DNA from 2 places in the Streptomyces sp. HUAS 31 genome. Region 2 is predicted to be linked to the other one. Evidence: riboswitches for the same ligand, from Rfam matches in the RefSeq annotation. Region 2 holds a riboswitch; the other holds the start of a gene.
What was found. Region 2 has a riboswitch for cobalamin ahead of PGH47_RS12765 (prenyltransferase/squalene oxidase repeat-containing protein). Riboswitches for the same ligand answer to the same signal wherever they lie in the genome.
Positions count from the first base shown of each region.

Region 1 (7,429 bases), 4.9 Mb from region 2:
CGACCATCCTCGGCAGGCGACTCGCCCCGAGACTGGGCAACTGGTACGCCACCGTCGTCGCGGTGGCCGCGTTCGCCCTGGTGATCGGCCTGGCGTTCGCGTTCCTGCCGGTCGTCAACGAGGTCCCCGCGGACTTCCCGGCCACCGTGCTGTGGCGGTTCCGGCTGTCCGCGCTGGCCATGCAGGTCACGCTGTGGGCGGGCTTCGGGCTGCTCTTCGGCGAGCTGGCCGAGCGACTGCTGAACCCCCGGCCGGCCGCCGCGGCGCCGGCCTCGGCGGCGGCCGCGACCGGCTGACGGGCATGCGCTCACGCGCAACGGCCTAGTCGGCGTCCGGCGCCAGGGGCCGCCCCAGTCGCAGGTTCCAGCGCCCGCCGCGCCCACTGAGCTCCGTTGCCGTCAGCGGGGCGACGTCGAGACGCCAGAAGGCCGCCTCGGGCATCCCGAGGGCGTGCAGGACAGCCGCGCGAACGACCTCCGGCTCGACCACGGCGACCGTACGGCCGTCCAGGTCCCGCACGTCCGTCAGCCACCGGGCGATCCGGCCGCAGAACTCCCGCACCGACTCGCCCCCGTGCGGAGCGTGGCCCGGGTCCGTGAGCCAGCTGCCCACCGACTCCGGCTCGGCGGCACTCACCTCGTCGAGCGTGCGGCCCCGCCAGCGGCCGACGTCCGGTCCCGCCGACTCCGGGACCGCCGGGCCGTGCAGACCGAGAGCCTCGGCCGTCTCCCGGCAGCGCAGGCTCGGCGAGGTGAGCACCCGGGCGGCCGGGGGCAGGGTGCCGGCGGCCGCGCGTGCCTGTGCCGTGCCGGTGTCGTCGAGCGGGGTCCGGCCGTCGTCGAAGCGGGCCCGGCGCAGGCTCGCGTTCATCGCGGGTGAGATCAAGGTGACGCGGCTGGTCACGCGGTCGCTCCTCGGGCCGGGGTCATGACGTGCTCCTGGCTGCCCGGGGGCCCTCACCGCGAGAACGGTGAGGGCCCCTGGCCGGTCGGCCGGGTCAGGACGGGGACAGCTCGCCCCGTACCGTACGGGCCGCCGCCACCAGGTTCTCCAGCGAGGCCCGGGTCTCCGGCCAGCCGCGGGTCTTCAGGCCGCAGTCGGGGTTGACCCACAGCCGTTCGGCGGGGATCGCCTTCAGACCGGTGCGGAGCAGCTCGGCAGCCTCCGTCACGCTCGGCACCCGCGGGGAGTGGATGTCGTAGACACCCGGCCCGGCCTCGCGCGGATAGCCGTGGGCCGCGAGTTCCCGGGCGACCTGCATGTGCGAGCGGGCGGCCTCCAGGCTGATGACGTCCGCGTCGAGGTCGTCGATGGCCCGGACGATGTCGCCGAACTCGGCGTAGCACATGTGGGTGTGGATCTGGGTGTCCGGCCGGACCCCGCCGGTGGTCAGCCGGAACGCCTCGGTGGCCCAGGCGAGATACCCGGCCCGGTCGGCGGCGCGCAGCGGCAGGGTCTCCCGCAGGGCCGGTTCGTCGACCTGGATGACGCGGGTGCCGCCCGCCTCCAGGTCGCTCACCTCGTCGCGCAGGGCGAGGGCGACCTGGCGGGCCGTCTCGCCGAGCGGCTGGTCGTCGCGGACGAAGGACCAGGCGAGCATGGTGACCGGCCCGGTGAGCATGCCCTTGACCGGGCGGGACGTCAGGGACTGGGCGTACGCCGTCCAGCGCACCGTCATCGGCTCGGGCCGCGAGATGTCACCGGCCAGGATCGGCGGGCGGACGTAACGGGTGCCGTAGGACTGCACCCAGCCGTGCTGCGTGGCGAGGTATCCGGTCAGCCGCTCGGCGAAGTACTGGACCATGTCGTTGCGTTCGGGCTCGCCGTGCACCAGGACGTCGATGCCGGTCTTCTCCTGGAAGGCGACGACCTCCTGGATCTCGGCCCTGACCCGGTCCTCGTAGGCGGCCGTGCCGATCCGGCCGGCCCGCAGGTCCGCGCGCGCGGTGCGCAGTTCGCCGGTCTGCGGGAACGAACCGATCGTGGTCGTCGGCAGCAACGGCAGCCCGAGGTGGGCGCGTTGGGCCGCGGCCCGCTCGGCGTACGACTGCGAGCGGCGGGCGTCCCCGGCGGTGACGGCTGCCGCACGGGACCGCACGGCCGCGTCGCGGGTGATCGGCGAGCTCGCTCGGGAGGCCAGGTCCGCCCGGTTCGCGGCGAGTTCGGCGGTGATCGCGCCGGTGCCCTGGGCGAGGCCCTTGGCGAGGGTGACGACCTCGGCGGTCTTCTGCCGGGCGAAGGCCAGCCAGCGCCGGATCTGCGGCTCGATGTCGCGCTCGGCGGCCGCGTCCAGCGGCACGTGCAGCAGGGAGCAGGAGGCCGCGACGTCGACCCGGTCGGCGAGACCCAGCAGGGTGCCGAGCGTGGCGAGCGACGCCGACAGGTCGTTGACCCAGACGTTGCGGCCGTTGACGACACCGGCGACCAGGCGCTTGCCGGGCAGCCCGCCGGCCGCGGCCAGCGCCTGGAGGTTGCCGCCCGCCGCCTCCGTGAAGTCGAGCGCCAGCCCCTCGACCGGGGCCTTCGCCAGCACGGGCAGCGCCTCGCCGAGCCGGCCGAAGTACGAGGCGAGCAGCAGCTTCGGCCGGTCGGTGCGGGCGCCGAGGTCACGGTAGGCGCGCCCGGCGGCGTTCAGTTCGGCCGGGGTGCGGTCCTGGACCAGCGCGGGCTCGTCCAGCTGGACCCACTCGGCGCCCGCCGCACGCAGGTCGGCCAGGATCCGCGCGTACACCGGCAGCAGCCGGTCCAGCAGGGTGAGCGGCTCGAAGTCCGCGGCGACGCCGGGCGCCGGCTTGGCGAGCAGCAGGTAGGTGACCGGCCCGACGAGGACGGGCCGGGCGGTCAGGCCCAGCGCCAGGGCCTCCTTCAGTTCGGCGACCTGCTTGGCCGAGTCCGCGGTGAAGACGGTGTCCGGGCCCAACTCCGGTACGAGGTAGTGGTAGTTGGTGTCGAACCACTTCGTCATCTCCAGCGGCGCGACGTCCTGCGTGCCGCGGGCCATGGCGAAGTAGCCGTCCAGGGCGTCGGTCTCGACGGCGACGCGATGCCGCTCGGGGATCGCGCCGAGCGCTACGGTGGTGTCCAGGACGTGGTCGTAGTACGAGAAGTCGCCGGTCGGCACCTCGTGGATGCCTGCGTCGGCGAGCCGGCGCCAGTTGGCGCGGCGCAGTTCGGCGGCGGTGGCACGGAGGGCGTCGGCGCTGACGCGGCCCTTCCAGTAGCCCTCGATCGCCTTCTTCAGTTCCCGGTCCGGGCCCTGACGGGGGTAGCCGTACACGGTGGCCCGTGCTGCCGCGGCTGCGGGCTTGGTGGTCACGGAGATCTCCTTCGCGAGATGAATCCCTGAGATCCCGGTGACGGGACGAGAGCGCGAAGGGTGACGGACCGGACGGCGACGGCCGCAGAGCCGTCCGCTCGGTCATGTTCGCCGACCCGCCCTCGAGGTCACCGGGAGTCCGCGCACGAGTGGTTCGTACGCGGGCAGTTGGCAGGTCTTCGGACTCGCGGGCACGTCCTCACCTCGTGAGGACTCCTACTGGCCGTCGCTTCCCAGGCCCGGTACGTCGGGCTCAGTGCTGATGACGGCGGTCGTTCCCGCTCACCGCTGCGGGGCAGTCCCGGATTCCCACCGGGTTCCCTCTTACGACGCATCCCGCCTGGCGGACGGGGCGAACCAGCTGCACCGGTCAGCCTACCCGGCCGTACGTGTGGAACCCCCGCCCGCTCTTGCGGCCCAGCAGCCCCGCCTCGACCATCCGCAGGAGCAGCGGGGGACGGGCGTACAGGGGTTCCTTGAACTCGTCGTAGAGGGACTCGGCGATCGAGGCGACGGTGTCGAGGCCGATCAGGTCCGCGAGCCGGAGCGGGCCCATGGGGTGGGCGCAGCCGAGTTCCATGCCGGTGTCGATGTCGGCGGCGGTGGCGAAGCCGGACTCCGCCATCCGGATCGCCGACAACAGGTACGGGATCAGCAGGGCGTTGACGACGAAGCCGGCCCGGTCCCGGGAGCGGATCACGGTCCTGCCGAGCGTCCGGGCGGCGAACTCCTCGACGGCGGCGGTCGTCGCGGCCGAGGTGTGCAGCGAGGTCACGACCTCCACCAGCGGCAGCACCGGAACGGGGTTGAAGAAGTGCAGGCCCAAGACCCGGTCCGCGCGGCCGGTCGCCATGCCGAGCCGCATGACCGGCAGTGAGGAGGTGTTGGTGGCCAGGACGGCCGCCGGGTCCTCGACGATCTTGTCGAGCGCGGCGAACACCTCGGTCTTGGCGTCCGGGTTCTCCACGACGGCCTCGACCACGAGCTGCCGGTCGGCCAGGTCCTCCAGGCTGCCGGTGAACACCAGACGGTCGAGCACGTCGGCCGCGGCCGGCTCCGTCAGTCTGCCCCGCCGTACCGCGCGGTCCAGCGACGCGGTCACCCGGTCCCGGGCGGCCCGCGCCGCGACCGCGTCCACCTCGCACACCACCGTGTCGAGCCCGGCCCGTGCGCACACCTCGGCGATCCCGGCGCCCATCTGCCCGCCGCCGACCACACCGACGCGCCGGATGCCCCCGCTCATGCCCCGGCCTCCGTCCGGCGCACCAGATGACGGGAATAGGCGTCCGGGGTGAAGAACAGCGGCAACTCGCCCGCCATCGCCGTCCGTTCGAAAAGCGCACGGATCTCGTCGACCGGCGCCCACGGGTACTCGGCGCCCAGAGCCGCGAGCTCGTCGTCGAGCAGTCCCAGCACCGTCTCCCGGTGGACGACCCCGTGCCGCAGCCACTGCCAGATCTGCACCCGGGCGATCTCGGCGGTGGCCGCGTCCGCCATCAGGCCGCCGACGGCGACGGCACCCTGCCCGCGCAGCCAGGCCGCGAAGCAGCGCAGCGCCACGGCGACGTTCGTGCGCACGCCGTCGGCGGTGGGCGGCCCGCTGATCCTGCGCACGGACAGCAGGTCGGAGGGCGTCACCTCCACGTCGTCACGCGTACGGTCGATCTGGTGCGGGCGGTCGCCGAGGACACCGTCGAACACCTCGCGGCAGACGGGGACGAGGCCCGGGTGGGCCACCCACGACCCGTCGAAGCCGTCCTCCGCCTCCCGTTCCTTGTCCAGCCGGACCTTGGCGAGCGCGGCCGGGTACTCGCCGGGCACCTGCGCGGCCATGGCGCCGATGGCATGGGCACCGCGCCGATGGCAGGTGCGCACCAGCAGTTCCGTGTACGCCCGCATGAAGGGGGCGGTCATCGTCACCTTCGCCCGGTCGGGGAGAAGGAAGTCGGTGCGGTGACCGAACGTCTTGATCAGGCTGAACAGGTAGTCCCAGCGGCCCGCGCCGAGCCCCGAGCTGTGCTCGCGCAGCTCGTAGAGGATCTCCTCCATCTCGAACGCGGCGGTCACCGTCTCGATGAGCACGGTGGCACGGACGGTGCCGCGCGGGATGCCGAGCAACTCCTGGGCGAGGACGAACACGTCGTTCCACAGCCGGGCCTCGTACCGGTTCTCCAGCTTCGGCAGACAGAAGTACGGTCCGTGGCCCGCGTCGATCCGGCGCCGGGCGCAGTGGAAGAAGTACAGCCCGAAATCGACGAGGGCAGCGGGCACGGGGCGCCCGTCGTACGCGAGGTGCTCCTCGTCCAGGTGCCAGCCGCGGGGGCGGACCACGAGGGTGGTGTGCCGATCCTCGACGTCGAGCAGGGCGATCTGCCCGTCGATGACGTTGTCCCAGGTCGGGGAGGTGGCGTCCTCGAAGTCGGCCACCCACACCTGGGCACCGGAGTCGAGCGCGTCGGACGCCGTACGGCGATCGGGCGGTCCGGTGATCTCCACGCGCCGGTCGGCCAGCCCCGGGGCGGGCGGTGCGACACGCCAGGTGGGATCGGCGCGGACGGCGGAGGTGACCATGGGGAAGTCGAGCGGGGTGCCCGCGGCGAGCCGGAGGGCCTGGCGCCGGCGCTCCCGCATCAGGTCCTGACGGCGCTCACCGAAGGCGGCGGCGAGGTGGCCCAGGAAATCCAGGGCGGCGGGGGTGAGGATCTCGTCGTGGCGACGGCCCGGAGCGCCGAGCACACGGACGTGATGGGTCAGGGCGGTGGTGGACAACGGTTTCTCCTGACAAAGGGCGGCGAGACGTCCTGTTCTTGGGGGCGCGGGGAACTGCGCGACCAGCCCCCGCACACCCGCAGCCGACGAACCGGCCTAATGGAACTGCTCTTCCTCCGTGGAGCCGGCCAGCGCGGTGGTGGAGGAGGCGGGGTTGACGGCCGTGGACACAAGGTCGAAGTACCCCGTACCGACTTCCCGCTGATGCCTCACGGCCGTGAATCCCTGCGCCTGCGCCGCGAACTCCCGCTCCTGAAGGTCGACGTACGCCGTCATCCCGTGCTCGGCGTAACCCCGCGCGAGGTCGAACATCCCGTGGTTCAGCGAGTGGAACCCGGCCAGCGTGATGAACTGGAACCGGTACCCCATGGCCCCCAGCTCCCGCTGGAACTTGGCGATCCGGTCGTCGTCCAGCGCGGCCTTCCAGTTGAAGGACGGCGAGCAGTTGTAGGCGAGCATCCGATCCGGGTACTCGGCGTGCACGGCCTCCGCGAACTCCCGCGCCTGCGCGAGGTCCGGCGTACCGGTCTCCACCCAGATCAGGTCGGCGTACGGGGCGTAGGCGAGCCCGCGTGCGATGACCGGCGCCATGCCGCCCCGCACCCGGTGGAAGCCCTCGGCCGTGCGCTCGCCGGTCACGAACTCGGCGTCGCGCTCGTCCACGTCGCTGGTGAGCAGGTTCGCGGCGAGGGCGTCGGTGCGGGCGATGACGACGGTCGGCACATCGGCGATGTCGGCTGCGAGCCGGGCCGCGTTGAGGGTGCGGATGTGCTGCGAGGTCGGCACCAGGACCTTGCCGCCGAGGTGGCCGCACTTCTTCTCCGAGGCGAGCTGGTCCTCGTAGTGGATGCCGGCCGCGCCGGCCGCGATCATCGCCTTGGTCAGCTCGAAGGCGTTCAGCGGGCCGCCGAACCCGGCCTCGGCGTCGGCGACGATCGGCGCGAGCCAGTCCGTGCGGTCACCGGCGTCCTCCGAGACGGCGATCTGGTCGGCGCGCAGCAGGGCGTTGTTGATCCGACGGACCACCTGGGGAACGGAGTTGACCGGGTACAGGCTCTGGTCGGGGTAGGTGTGCCCGGACTGATTGGCGTCCGCGGCGACCTGCCAGCCCGACAGATAGATCGCCTGAAGGCCGGCCCTGACCTGCTGCACGGCCTGGCCGCCGGTGAGCGCGCCGAGCGCGTGGACGTAGTCCCGCTCGTGCAGTTGGCGCCACAGCCGCTCGGCACCGCGCCGGGCCAGGGTGTGCTCCTCACGGACGCTGCCGGACAGCCGTACGACGTCCTCGGCGGTGTAGGTGCGCTCGATGCCCTGCCAGCGCGGGTCGTTGGCCCAGCGCCGCGC
Region 1 is NZ_CP116353.1:7,795,460-7,802,888, forward strand. It holds gene PGH47_RS34520 (CbtA family protein) at 1-296, shown strand, start outside; gene PGH47_RS34525 (histidine phosphatase family protein) at 322-903, opposite strand; gene metE (5-methyltetrahydropteroyltriglutamate--homocysteine S-methyltransferase) at 998-3,316, opposite strand; cobalamin riboswitch at 3,470-3,693, opposite strand; gene PGH47_RS34535 (3-hydroxybutyryl-CoA dehydrogenase) at 3,687-4,559, opposite strand; gene aceB (malate synthase A) at 4,556-6,085, opposite strand; gene aceA (isocitrate lyase) at 6,182-7,429, opposite strand, start outside.
Region 1: linked by a shared signal. The riboswitch ahead of metE (5-methyltetrahydropteroyltriglutamate--homocysteine S-methyltransferase) and the one ahead of PGH47_RS12765 (prenyltransferase/squalene oxidase repeat-containing protein) in region 2 are both predicted to bind cobalamin.

Region 2 (7,429 bases):
AGGAGCAGCGGGGGGCGGGCGGTCAGGACGACGGCCAGGGCGAGCGTCAGCCGCTGGCCCTCGGAGAGGTCGCGGGGGTGGGTGTCGTCGGCGATGCCCGGGAGGAGCTCGGAGACGAGGGTGCGGCAGGTGCCGGGTTCGGCGCCGGCGTCGGCGTCGGCGGCCGTGCACTCGGCGGCGACAGTGTCGGCGTAGAGGAGGTCGCGGGGTTCCTGCGGGACGAGTCCTACTCGGCGGACGAGGTCCCGGGGCGGGGTGCGGTGGGGGACGGTGCCGCCCACGGCCACCGAGCCGGTGGTGGGTTCCACCAGGCCGACCAGGGTGTTGAGCAGGGTGGACTTGCCGGCGCCGTTGCGGCCCATGAGGGCGACGGTCTCGCCGGGGGTGACGGTGAGGTCGATGTGGCGCAGGGCGCGGATGTGGTCGCGGGTTACGGAGAGGGCCTGTACTTCGGCGGCATGGGGAGATGTCGGGGCGGTGGGGGTCTGCTTGCGGCGGAACCAGCGGTGGGGGGTGGCGGCGGAGGGGGTGGGGGGTGTGGTGAGGCGGCGGCTGCGGGTCGGTCGTGGCTGGTCGCGCAGTTCCCCGCGCCCCTGAGCGGCGCTCGTGTGCTGTTCCTCGACCGGTTCCCGGCGGTCTTGAGCGGCGCTGGTGTGCCGTTGCTCGACCGGTTCCCGGCGGTCTTGAGCGGCGTTGGTGTGCCGTTGCTCGACCGGTTCCCGGCGGTCTTGAGCGGCGCTGGTGTGCCGTTGCTCAAGCTGTTGGCGTAGGTCTGCTGCTCTTCTGCGGGCGTCTCTCACCGTCAGGGGAAGCGGGTTCCAGCCGGCCAGGCGGCCGAGGGCCACCACCGGTGGGTAGACCGGGGAGACGGCCATGATCTCCGCCGGGGTGCCCAGGAGCGGGGCCTGGCCGGGGGAGGGCAGGAGGGCGATCCTGTCGGCGTACTGGACCACGCGTTCCAGGCGGTGTTCGGCCATCAGGACCGTCGTTCCGAGGTCGTGGACCAGGCGTTGGAGGACTGCCAGGACCTCTTCCGCGGCGGCCGGGTCCAGCGCCGACGTCGGCTCGTCGAGGACCAGGACGCTCGGGTGCGGGGTGAGGACCGAGCCGATCGCCACGCGCTGCTGCTGGCCGCCGGAGAGGGTGGCGATGGAACGGCCGCGCAGGTCGGCGAGGCCGAGAAGGTCGAGGGTCTCCTCGACGCGGCGGCGCATCACGGCCGGAGCCAGGCCGAGCGACTCCATGCCGTAGGCGAGCTCGTCCTCGACCGTGTCCGTGACGAAGTGGGACAGGGGGTCCTGGCCCACCGTGCCGACCACGTCGGCGAGTTCACGCGGCTTGTGCGTACGGGTGTCCCGGCCGGCCACCGTGACGCGGCCGCGCAGGGTGCCGCCGGTGAAGTGCGGCACGAGCCCGCTCACCGCGCCGAGCACGGTGGACTTGCCGACGCCGGACGGGCCCGCCAGCAGCACCAGTTCGCCCTCCGGGACCTCGAAGTCCACTCCCTGGACAGTTGGTTCGGCGGCACCGTCGTACGTCACGGAGACGTTCTCGAAGCGGATCACGACGGCTCCTTGGGGACGGCGGGAGTGCGAGGCGTGGGGCTGATGAAGGCCGGGAGGAGGCCGAGGAGGACCGCTGCCGCGGGCCACAGGGGAAGGGTGGGGGCGACGAGGGGGATCACGCCGGGGTTCAGGGCTTCCGGGGTGCGGTCCGCGGCCAGGGTCAGCAGGGCGGCGACCGCCGCGCCGGAACCGGCGACCAGCCAGGCGCGGGCGTCCCAGCGGTCGGGGCGGTAACGGGTGCGCGGGGAACGCCGACTGCCCAGGCGCAGGCCCGCGAGCGCGGCGACGACTCCGGCGAGGAGGACCGGGAGTCCGTAGGTGCCGCCGTCGGCGGTGAGCAGCCCGTACGTCCCGGCGCAGACGCCCAGCAGGCCGCCGAGGGTGAGCGCGGTGGTCGTGCGGCGGACGCGGGGCGGGACGTCGGCGGTACGGCCGTAGCCGCGCGCGTCCATCGCGGCGGCGAGGGCGACCGACCGCTCCAACGCGCCCTCCAGGACCGGGAGCGCCACCTGGAGGAGGCCGCGGACGCCGGTGTCGGGCCGGCCGCGCAGCCGGCGGGCGGCACGCAGCCGCTGGACGTCGGCGATGAGATTCGGGGCGTAGGTGAGGGCGACGACGACCGCCACGCCGATCTCGTAGAGCGCGCCGGGCAGGGACTTGAGCAGGCGGGTGGGGTTGGCGAGGGAGTTCGCCGCGCCCACGCAGATGAGGAGCGTCGCGAGGCGCAGGCCGTCGTAGAAGGCGATGAGGACGGTCTCGACGGTGACCTTGCCGCCCAGGCGGATCCCCTGCGCCCAGTCGGGGAGGGGGATCTCGGGGAGGGTGACGATCACGTGCGTGCCGGGGAGCGGGGAGCCGAGGAGCACGGCGAAGACGAGCCGGATGAGGAGGACGGCCAGGGCCAGCTTGAAGAAGACGGAGTAGGAGCGGGCCCAGGGGGCGTTCGGGCGGCAGGTCGCCACGACGTACGCGGAGGTCGCGATGAGGAGGGCGAGGAGGAGGGGGTTGGTGGTGCGGGTGGCGGCGGTGCCGAGAGCGAGGGCCCAGAGCCACCAGGCGCCGGGGTGCAAGGGAGGGACGGCAGCGCCCCGAAGGGGCGCGGGGAACTGCGCGATCAGCCACGACTGTGCCGCGGAGGACCAGCCTCCCGTCCGGGGCGCGGTGCGCTCAAGCATCCCCGCGCCGCCGTGCCTGCCAGACCGCCGCCGCCCCCAGCACCACCACCACGGCGATGCCCGCGACCAGGCCGAGCGAGAGCCCGCCGTCCGAGTCGTCCTCGGCCGCGCCGGCGGTCTGCCCGGCCGCGGTCGGCTGCCCGGTCTCCCGGCCGCCCCCCGACACCTGATCGCCGCAGCCCTTCTGCGGATACCCGGTGATCGCGCACAACAGGGCGTTGGTGTCGTAGCGCAGGGGCTTGGCGACGGCCGCGAGGGCCTCGGCCGTGGTCGCGTCGGGAGCCACCCGGGCACAGGCCGTACGGCGGGCGGGAGGCGTCTCGCCGGACGGGGCGTCGGCCGCCGTACCGAAGTCGATGACCAGGGCGATTCGCTTCTTGCCGTCCTCGGCGGGCGTCCTGGCGCAGATCACCGCGAACTCGGCCGCGCCCCTGGGCTGTGTCGCGTCCTTCGAGTCCTCGCTCACGGCGAACCGGAAGCCCTGGACGTCACCGTCGGAGGGGCGGGCGAGGGAGGGGCCCTGGGTGGCGTAGACCCACGTGTCGCCCTGGCGCTCCCAGAAGGACCAGTAGCGGTAGCCGGCCGCCTGCGCGCCCTGGGCCGCGCCGGTCAGCAGGACCAGCGCGGCCAGGAGCGGGGCGAGCACGCGGCGGATCACGCCTGGGGGCCCTTCTTGCGGCCGCTCAGCAGGAAGCCGATGCCGATGCCGACGACGAGGAAGATGCCGACGTACCACCAGACCCCGAAGGGACTGTCGTCCTTGGTCTTCTCCTCGTTCGTGGCCTTCGTCGCGGCCTGCGGTGCGGGGCCGGTGGCGTTGAGCTGCTTCACCAGGTCGGCGCCGCCGAAGTCGCGGGGGTCGGCGCCGGTGGCGTGGGCGGCGAGGATCAGCTGGGCGTAGGCGGCCGGGCCGCTCTGCTTCGCCCACTTCGCGGAGTTCTGCTCCAGCCAGCGCAGCGGCTTCTCGGCGGCGTCGGCACCGGAGAGAGCGGCCAGCGCGACGACCGCGTCGGCGGTGTTGCCGTAGTCGGGCTGGTCCTCGGCGCCGGGGAGGGTGGAGGTGAGGTGGCCGTCCTTGGCGAGGGCGTCGGTGAGGTAGGCGGCGCCGTTGACGGCGGCCTGCTGCGAGGACGGGTAGCCGCCGTCGGTGCAGTCCGCGGCGGGCGCGTCCTTGCCGGGGCTCACGACGAGGCCCTTGCCGAGCGAGCCGAGGACGCCGGCCGCGGTGGCGTCGGCGTTGGCGAGCAGTTTGCCCTTCTTGTCGGGCTGGAAGGCGAAGGCGCCGCCGTCGTCGTCCTTGCAGGGCAGGGCGAGCTCGTTGAGGGCGTCGTAGGCCGTCTTCCCGTCCTTGCGTACGTCCGCCGGCTTCTCCCCGGCAGTGGTGAGCGCACCGATCACCACGGACGTGGAGTTGGTGTCGCTGGCCCCGCCCGGCATGTATCCCCAGCCGCCGTCCTTGTTCTGGACGGACTTCAGCCAGGTCACGGCCTTGGAGACGGCGGCGTCGTGCCCGCCGAGCGCGACCAGCGCCTGGACGGCGGCGGCCGTGTTGTTGGTGTCGACGAGGGTCTTGGCGTCGCAGTCGGCGCCGGCGTCGGCACGGTAGGGCGCGAAGGCCCCGTTCGCGCACTGCTGCGTGAGCAGCCAGTCCACGGCCTTCGGGGCGGGCTTCACCCCGACGGTGTTCTGAGCGAGCATCGCGAGGGACTGCCGCCAGACGCCGTCGTAGGTGGGATCGGTGGTGCCGTACAGCTCGGCGGGGTACGTGGGCTTCGGCGAGGCCGAGGGGGAGGAGTCGGCGGCTATGGCCGGCGCGGCCGCGCCGATCACGACGGCGGCGGCCAGGACCGCGGCGCTGCGACGGACGTACATGATCGGCGGGTGCCCTTCCCTAAGGGGAACCGGGCAGCACAGGGGAGACCCCGGCGGCTCGGCTCCGTATACCTCGACGGTGCCGCACTCCGGCGGACTGCCGGGGCACGTGAGCCGGTCACTTCCCGTACGCGGCGATCCGGCTCACCGGCCTTCGACGACGACCGGTTCACGGTTGCGGGTCAGCGCCGGATTTGCACCGGCTTTCCCACGTACGGGTGTGATGACGACGGCGACACTCTACCCGGGGGTAGGTGGGGGGCGAGAGGGGGCTGGGGGCGGCGGAGGCGGTCCGGTGCCGAGCGAGGTCGAGGGTGGCCGGTTCGGCTGGATTTCGCCCATGGATGTTGCAGGGGTTGCCGAGCTTCATGGTGGGCGTGTGCATGATCCCGGCCGGGGCATCGGCTCTTCCTCGCGGACGGATCGGTATCGGCCGACGTCAGGATGCGAGGCGTGTCGAGTGGCTCCATCATGTGGGTACTGCCCTCGGACCGCGTGATCGCCGCCCTTGGGCGTTGCGATCACAGAAGTGTCAAACCAAACATGGATTTTGCGCCGAATGGCTATCGGTGTGGCTGGAATGACCTGCCGGAGGGTGGGAATCCTCTACCGTTTGGTCGGTGCGAGCGGCCTGCGGGACGCGCAACCGTCACCCCGTGGCATTGCGTCTTACGGAAAACCCTTGGTCCGTCGCGAATGACGGCTGGTTTGTGTGTCGACTGGCGCTCTGACGGGCGGGATGCTGATTCTCTGGGTCCTGCTCCGGGCGGCCGCGGCGCTGGCGACGGGAGGCACACCTGGTGTTGGGAAGTGTCAAGAGCGGCGATGGCAGGCTGCTCTTCTTCGAGACGTCGGGGGACCCGAAGGGCCACCCGGTGTTCTTGCTGCATGGCACTCCGGGCAGCAGGGTCGGTCCGCGTCCACGGACCAGCGTTCTCTACAAGCTGGGCATCCGGCTCATCTCCTACGACCGGCCGGGGTACGGGGAGTCGCAGCGGTTAAAAGGCCGCGCTGTGCGTCACGCCGCCGCGGATGTGGCGGCCATCGCCGACCAGTTGAATCTTGGACCGTTTTCCGTGCTGGGCCGTTCTGGTGGCGGGCCGCATGCGTTGGCGTGTGCGGCGCTGCTTCCGGACAGAGTCGCCAGTGCTGCCGTTCTGGTCAGCATCGCTCCTCCCGATGCGGACGGGCTCGAATGGTTCGAGGGGATGGCCCCGTCCAACGTCATCGCCTACAAGGCCGCCCGAGCGGCTCTCCGCGATGGTTCCGAGGAGTGCCTGGAAAAGCTCAAGGCCAACCTGGCCAGCAACGCGGATGCCATTCGTGACAAGCCGGAGTCACTGCTGGGGTTACTGACTCCGGAGATGCCCACGGCAGACAAGGCTGTGGTGGGACACGGTGGGATCCGCGGCCTGCTCCTCGCCAACTACGAGACCAGTGTGGTGCGCTCCTCGTTCGGCTGGCTCGACGACGTGCTGTCCTTCCGACGGGACTGGGGCTTTGAGCCGGGCAAGATCGTCGAAGTCCCGCTGCTGCTTTGGCACGGTGAGCACGACACCTTCTCGCCCGTCGGTCACTTCCGATGGCTTGCCGAACGCATTCCCTCAGCGACTGCCGTGCTGAAGCCAGGGGCGGCTCACTTCGCCGCGCTGCCGGCCGTACCGGAAATACTCGCTTGGCTTCGCGACCGTGCTCGCGAGCGCTTCGGGGCCGCCGTGTAGCGGATGTGCTCGCCGACGTGGGCGAGCACATCGCAGATCAGATCGGGTGCGGGTCGAACTCCCAGCCCGACCGACTCCACTCGCGCAGGGCCAGAGCGCGGGGATGATCGGCCCCGAGCCGCGCGGTGATCGCGCCCAGCACTTCCTCACGCAGCCGGTCGGCCGCCTCGCTCTCTCCCAACTCGTTCAGGACCACTGCCAGGTTGGCCGCGCAGACCAGTGGGGCGGGGTGCTGGTCGTCGTTGAGGACATCGCGAAGCCGGTCCAGTACCTCCTCGTAGGTAGCGCGGGCCCGTCCACGCTGCCCCAGTGCGGCCTGGGCATTGGCCAGGTTCACCCGGCACATCAGGGTGAACGGGTGGTCGTCGTCGAAGATCGCCGCGAAGACCCTTGCGGCTTGCTCGGCGTGTGCCAGTGAGGAAGCCGCCTCGTTGGCCGTGTAGAGCAGTACGGCCAGGTTCGCGTAGCAGGCTGCTGTGTAGGGGTGTTGGTCTTGGAAGAACCGACGGCAGTCGTCCAGGACCCGGCGGGCCAGCTCGAGGGCCTCTTCGGTACGACCCTGCGCGCCCAGGATCCCGGCCAGGCCCAGGTGGAGCAGCAGCCGGTTGGGCGAGGCCGACCCTTCCTCGGAGGGAAGGTTGGACAGCACCGTGCGTGTCAGGTCCTCCGCTTCCTGGGCCCGGCCCATCTGGTGCAGGGCACCCGACAGCGCTTTGCCCGCGTTGATGGTGGTGGGAGCGGACGGCCCGAACTGCTGATGGGAGAGGCATTGGTCGTAGGTCCGCCGCAACGGAAGCTCGGATCCGGCGTAGTCGCCGCAGTCGAGGAGATCGCGGGCGTAACTGATGGTTGATGCCCGGGTGTAGGCATGTTCCGGGCCGAGGATCTTGTTCCGGGTCTCCATGGTCTTGCGGTCCAGCCGCAGCGCGTCCGTGTACTGCCCCAACACCCGCAGACATACCGCGTAATTGTTGGCCGCAATGAGGCTGCGCGGATGGTCTTCGCCGAACAACTCCAGGAACTGCTCGTGGTTGAGCCGGTCGCGTTCCAGCGCCTCGCTGTAGCGGCCCAGACCGCGCAGGTCGGCAGCCACACC
Region 2 is NZ_CP116353.1:2,892,094-2,899,522, reverse strand. It holds gene PGH47_RS12780 (ABC transporter ATP-binding protein) at 1-1,565, opposite strand, end outside; gene PGH47_RS12775 (energy-coupling factor transporter transmembrane component T) at 1,562-2,740, opposite strand; gene PGH47_RS12770 (SCO2322 family protein) at 2,733-3,398, opposite strand; gene PGH47_RS12765 (prenyltransferase/squalene oxidase repeat-containing protein) at 3,395-4,612, opposite strand; adenosylcobalamin-variant (AdoCbl-variant) riboswitch at 4,737-4,831, opposite strand; gene PGH47_RS12760 (alpha/beta fold hydrolase) at 5,413-6,333, shown strand; gene fxsT (FxSxx-COOH system tetratricopeptide repeat protein) at 6,371-7,429, opposite strand, start outside.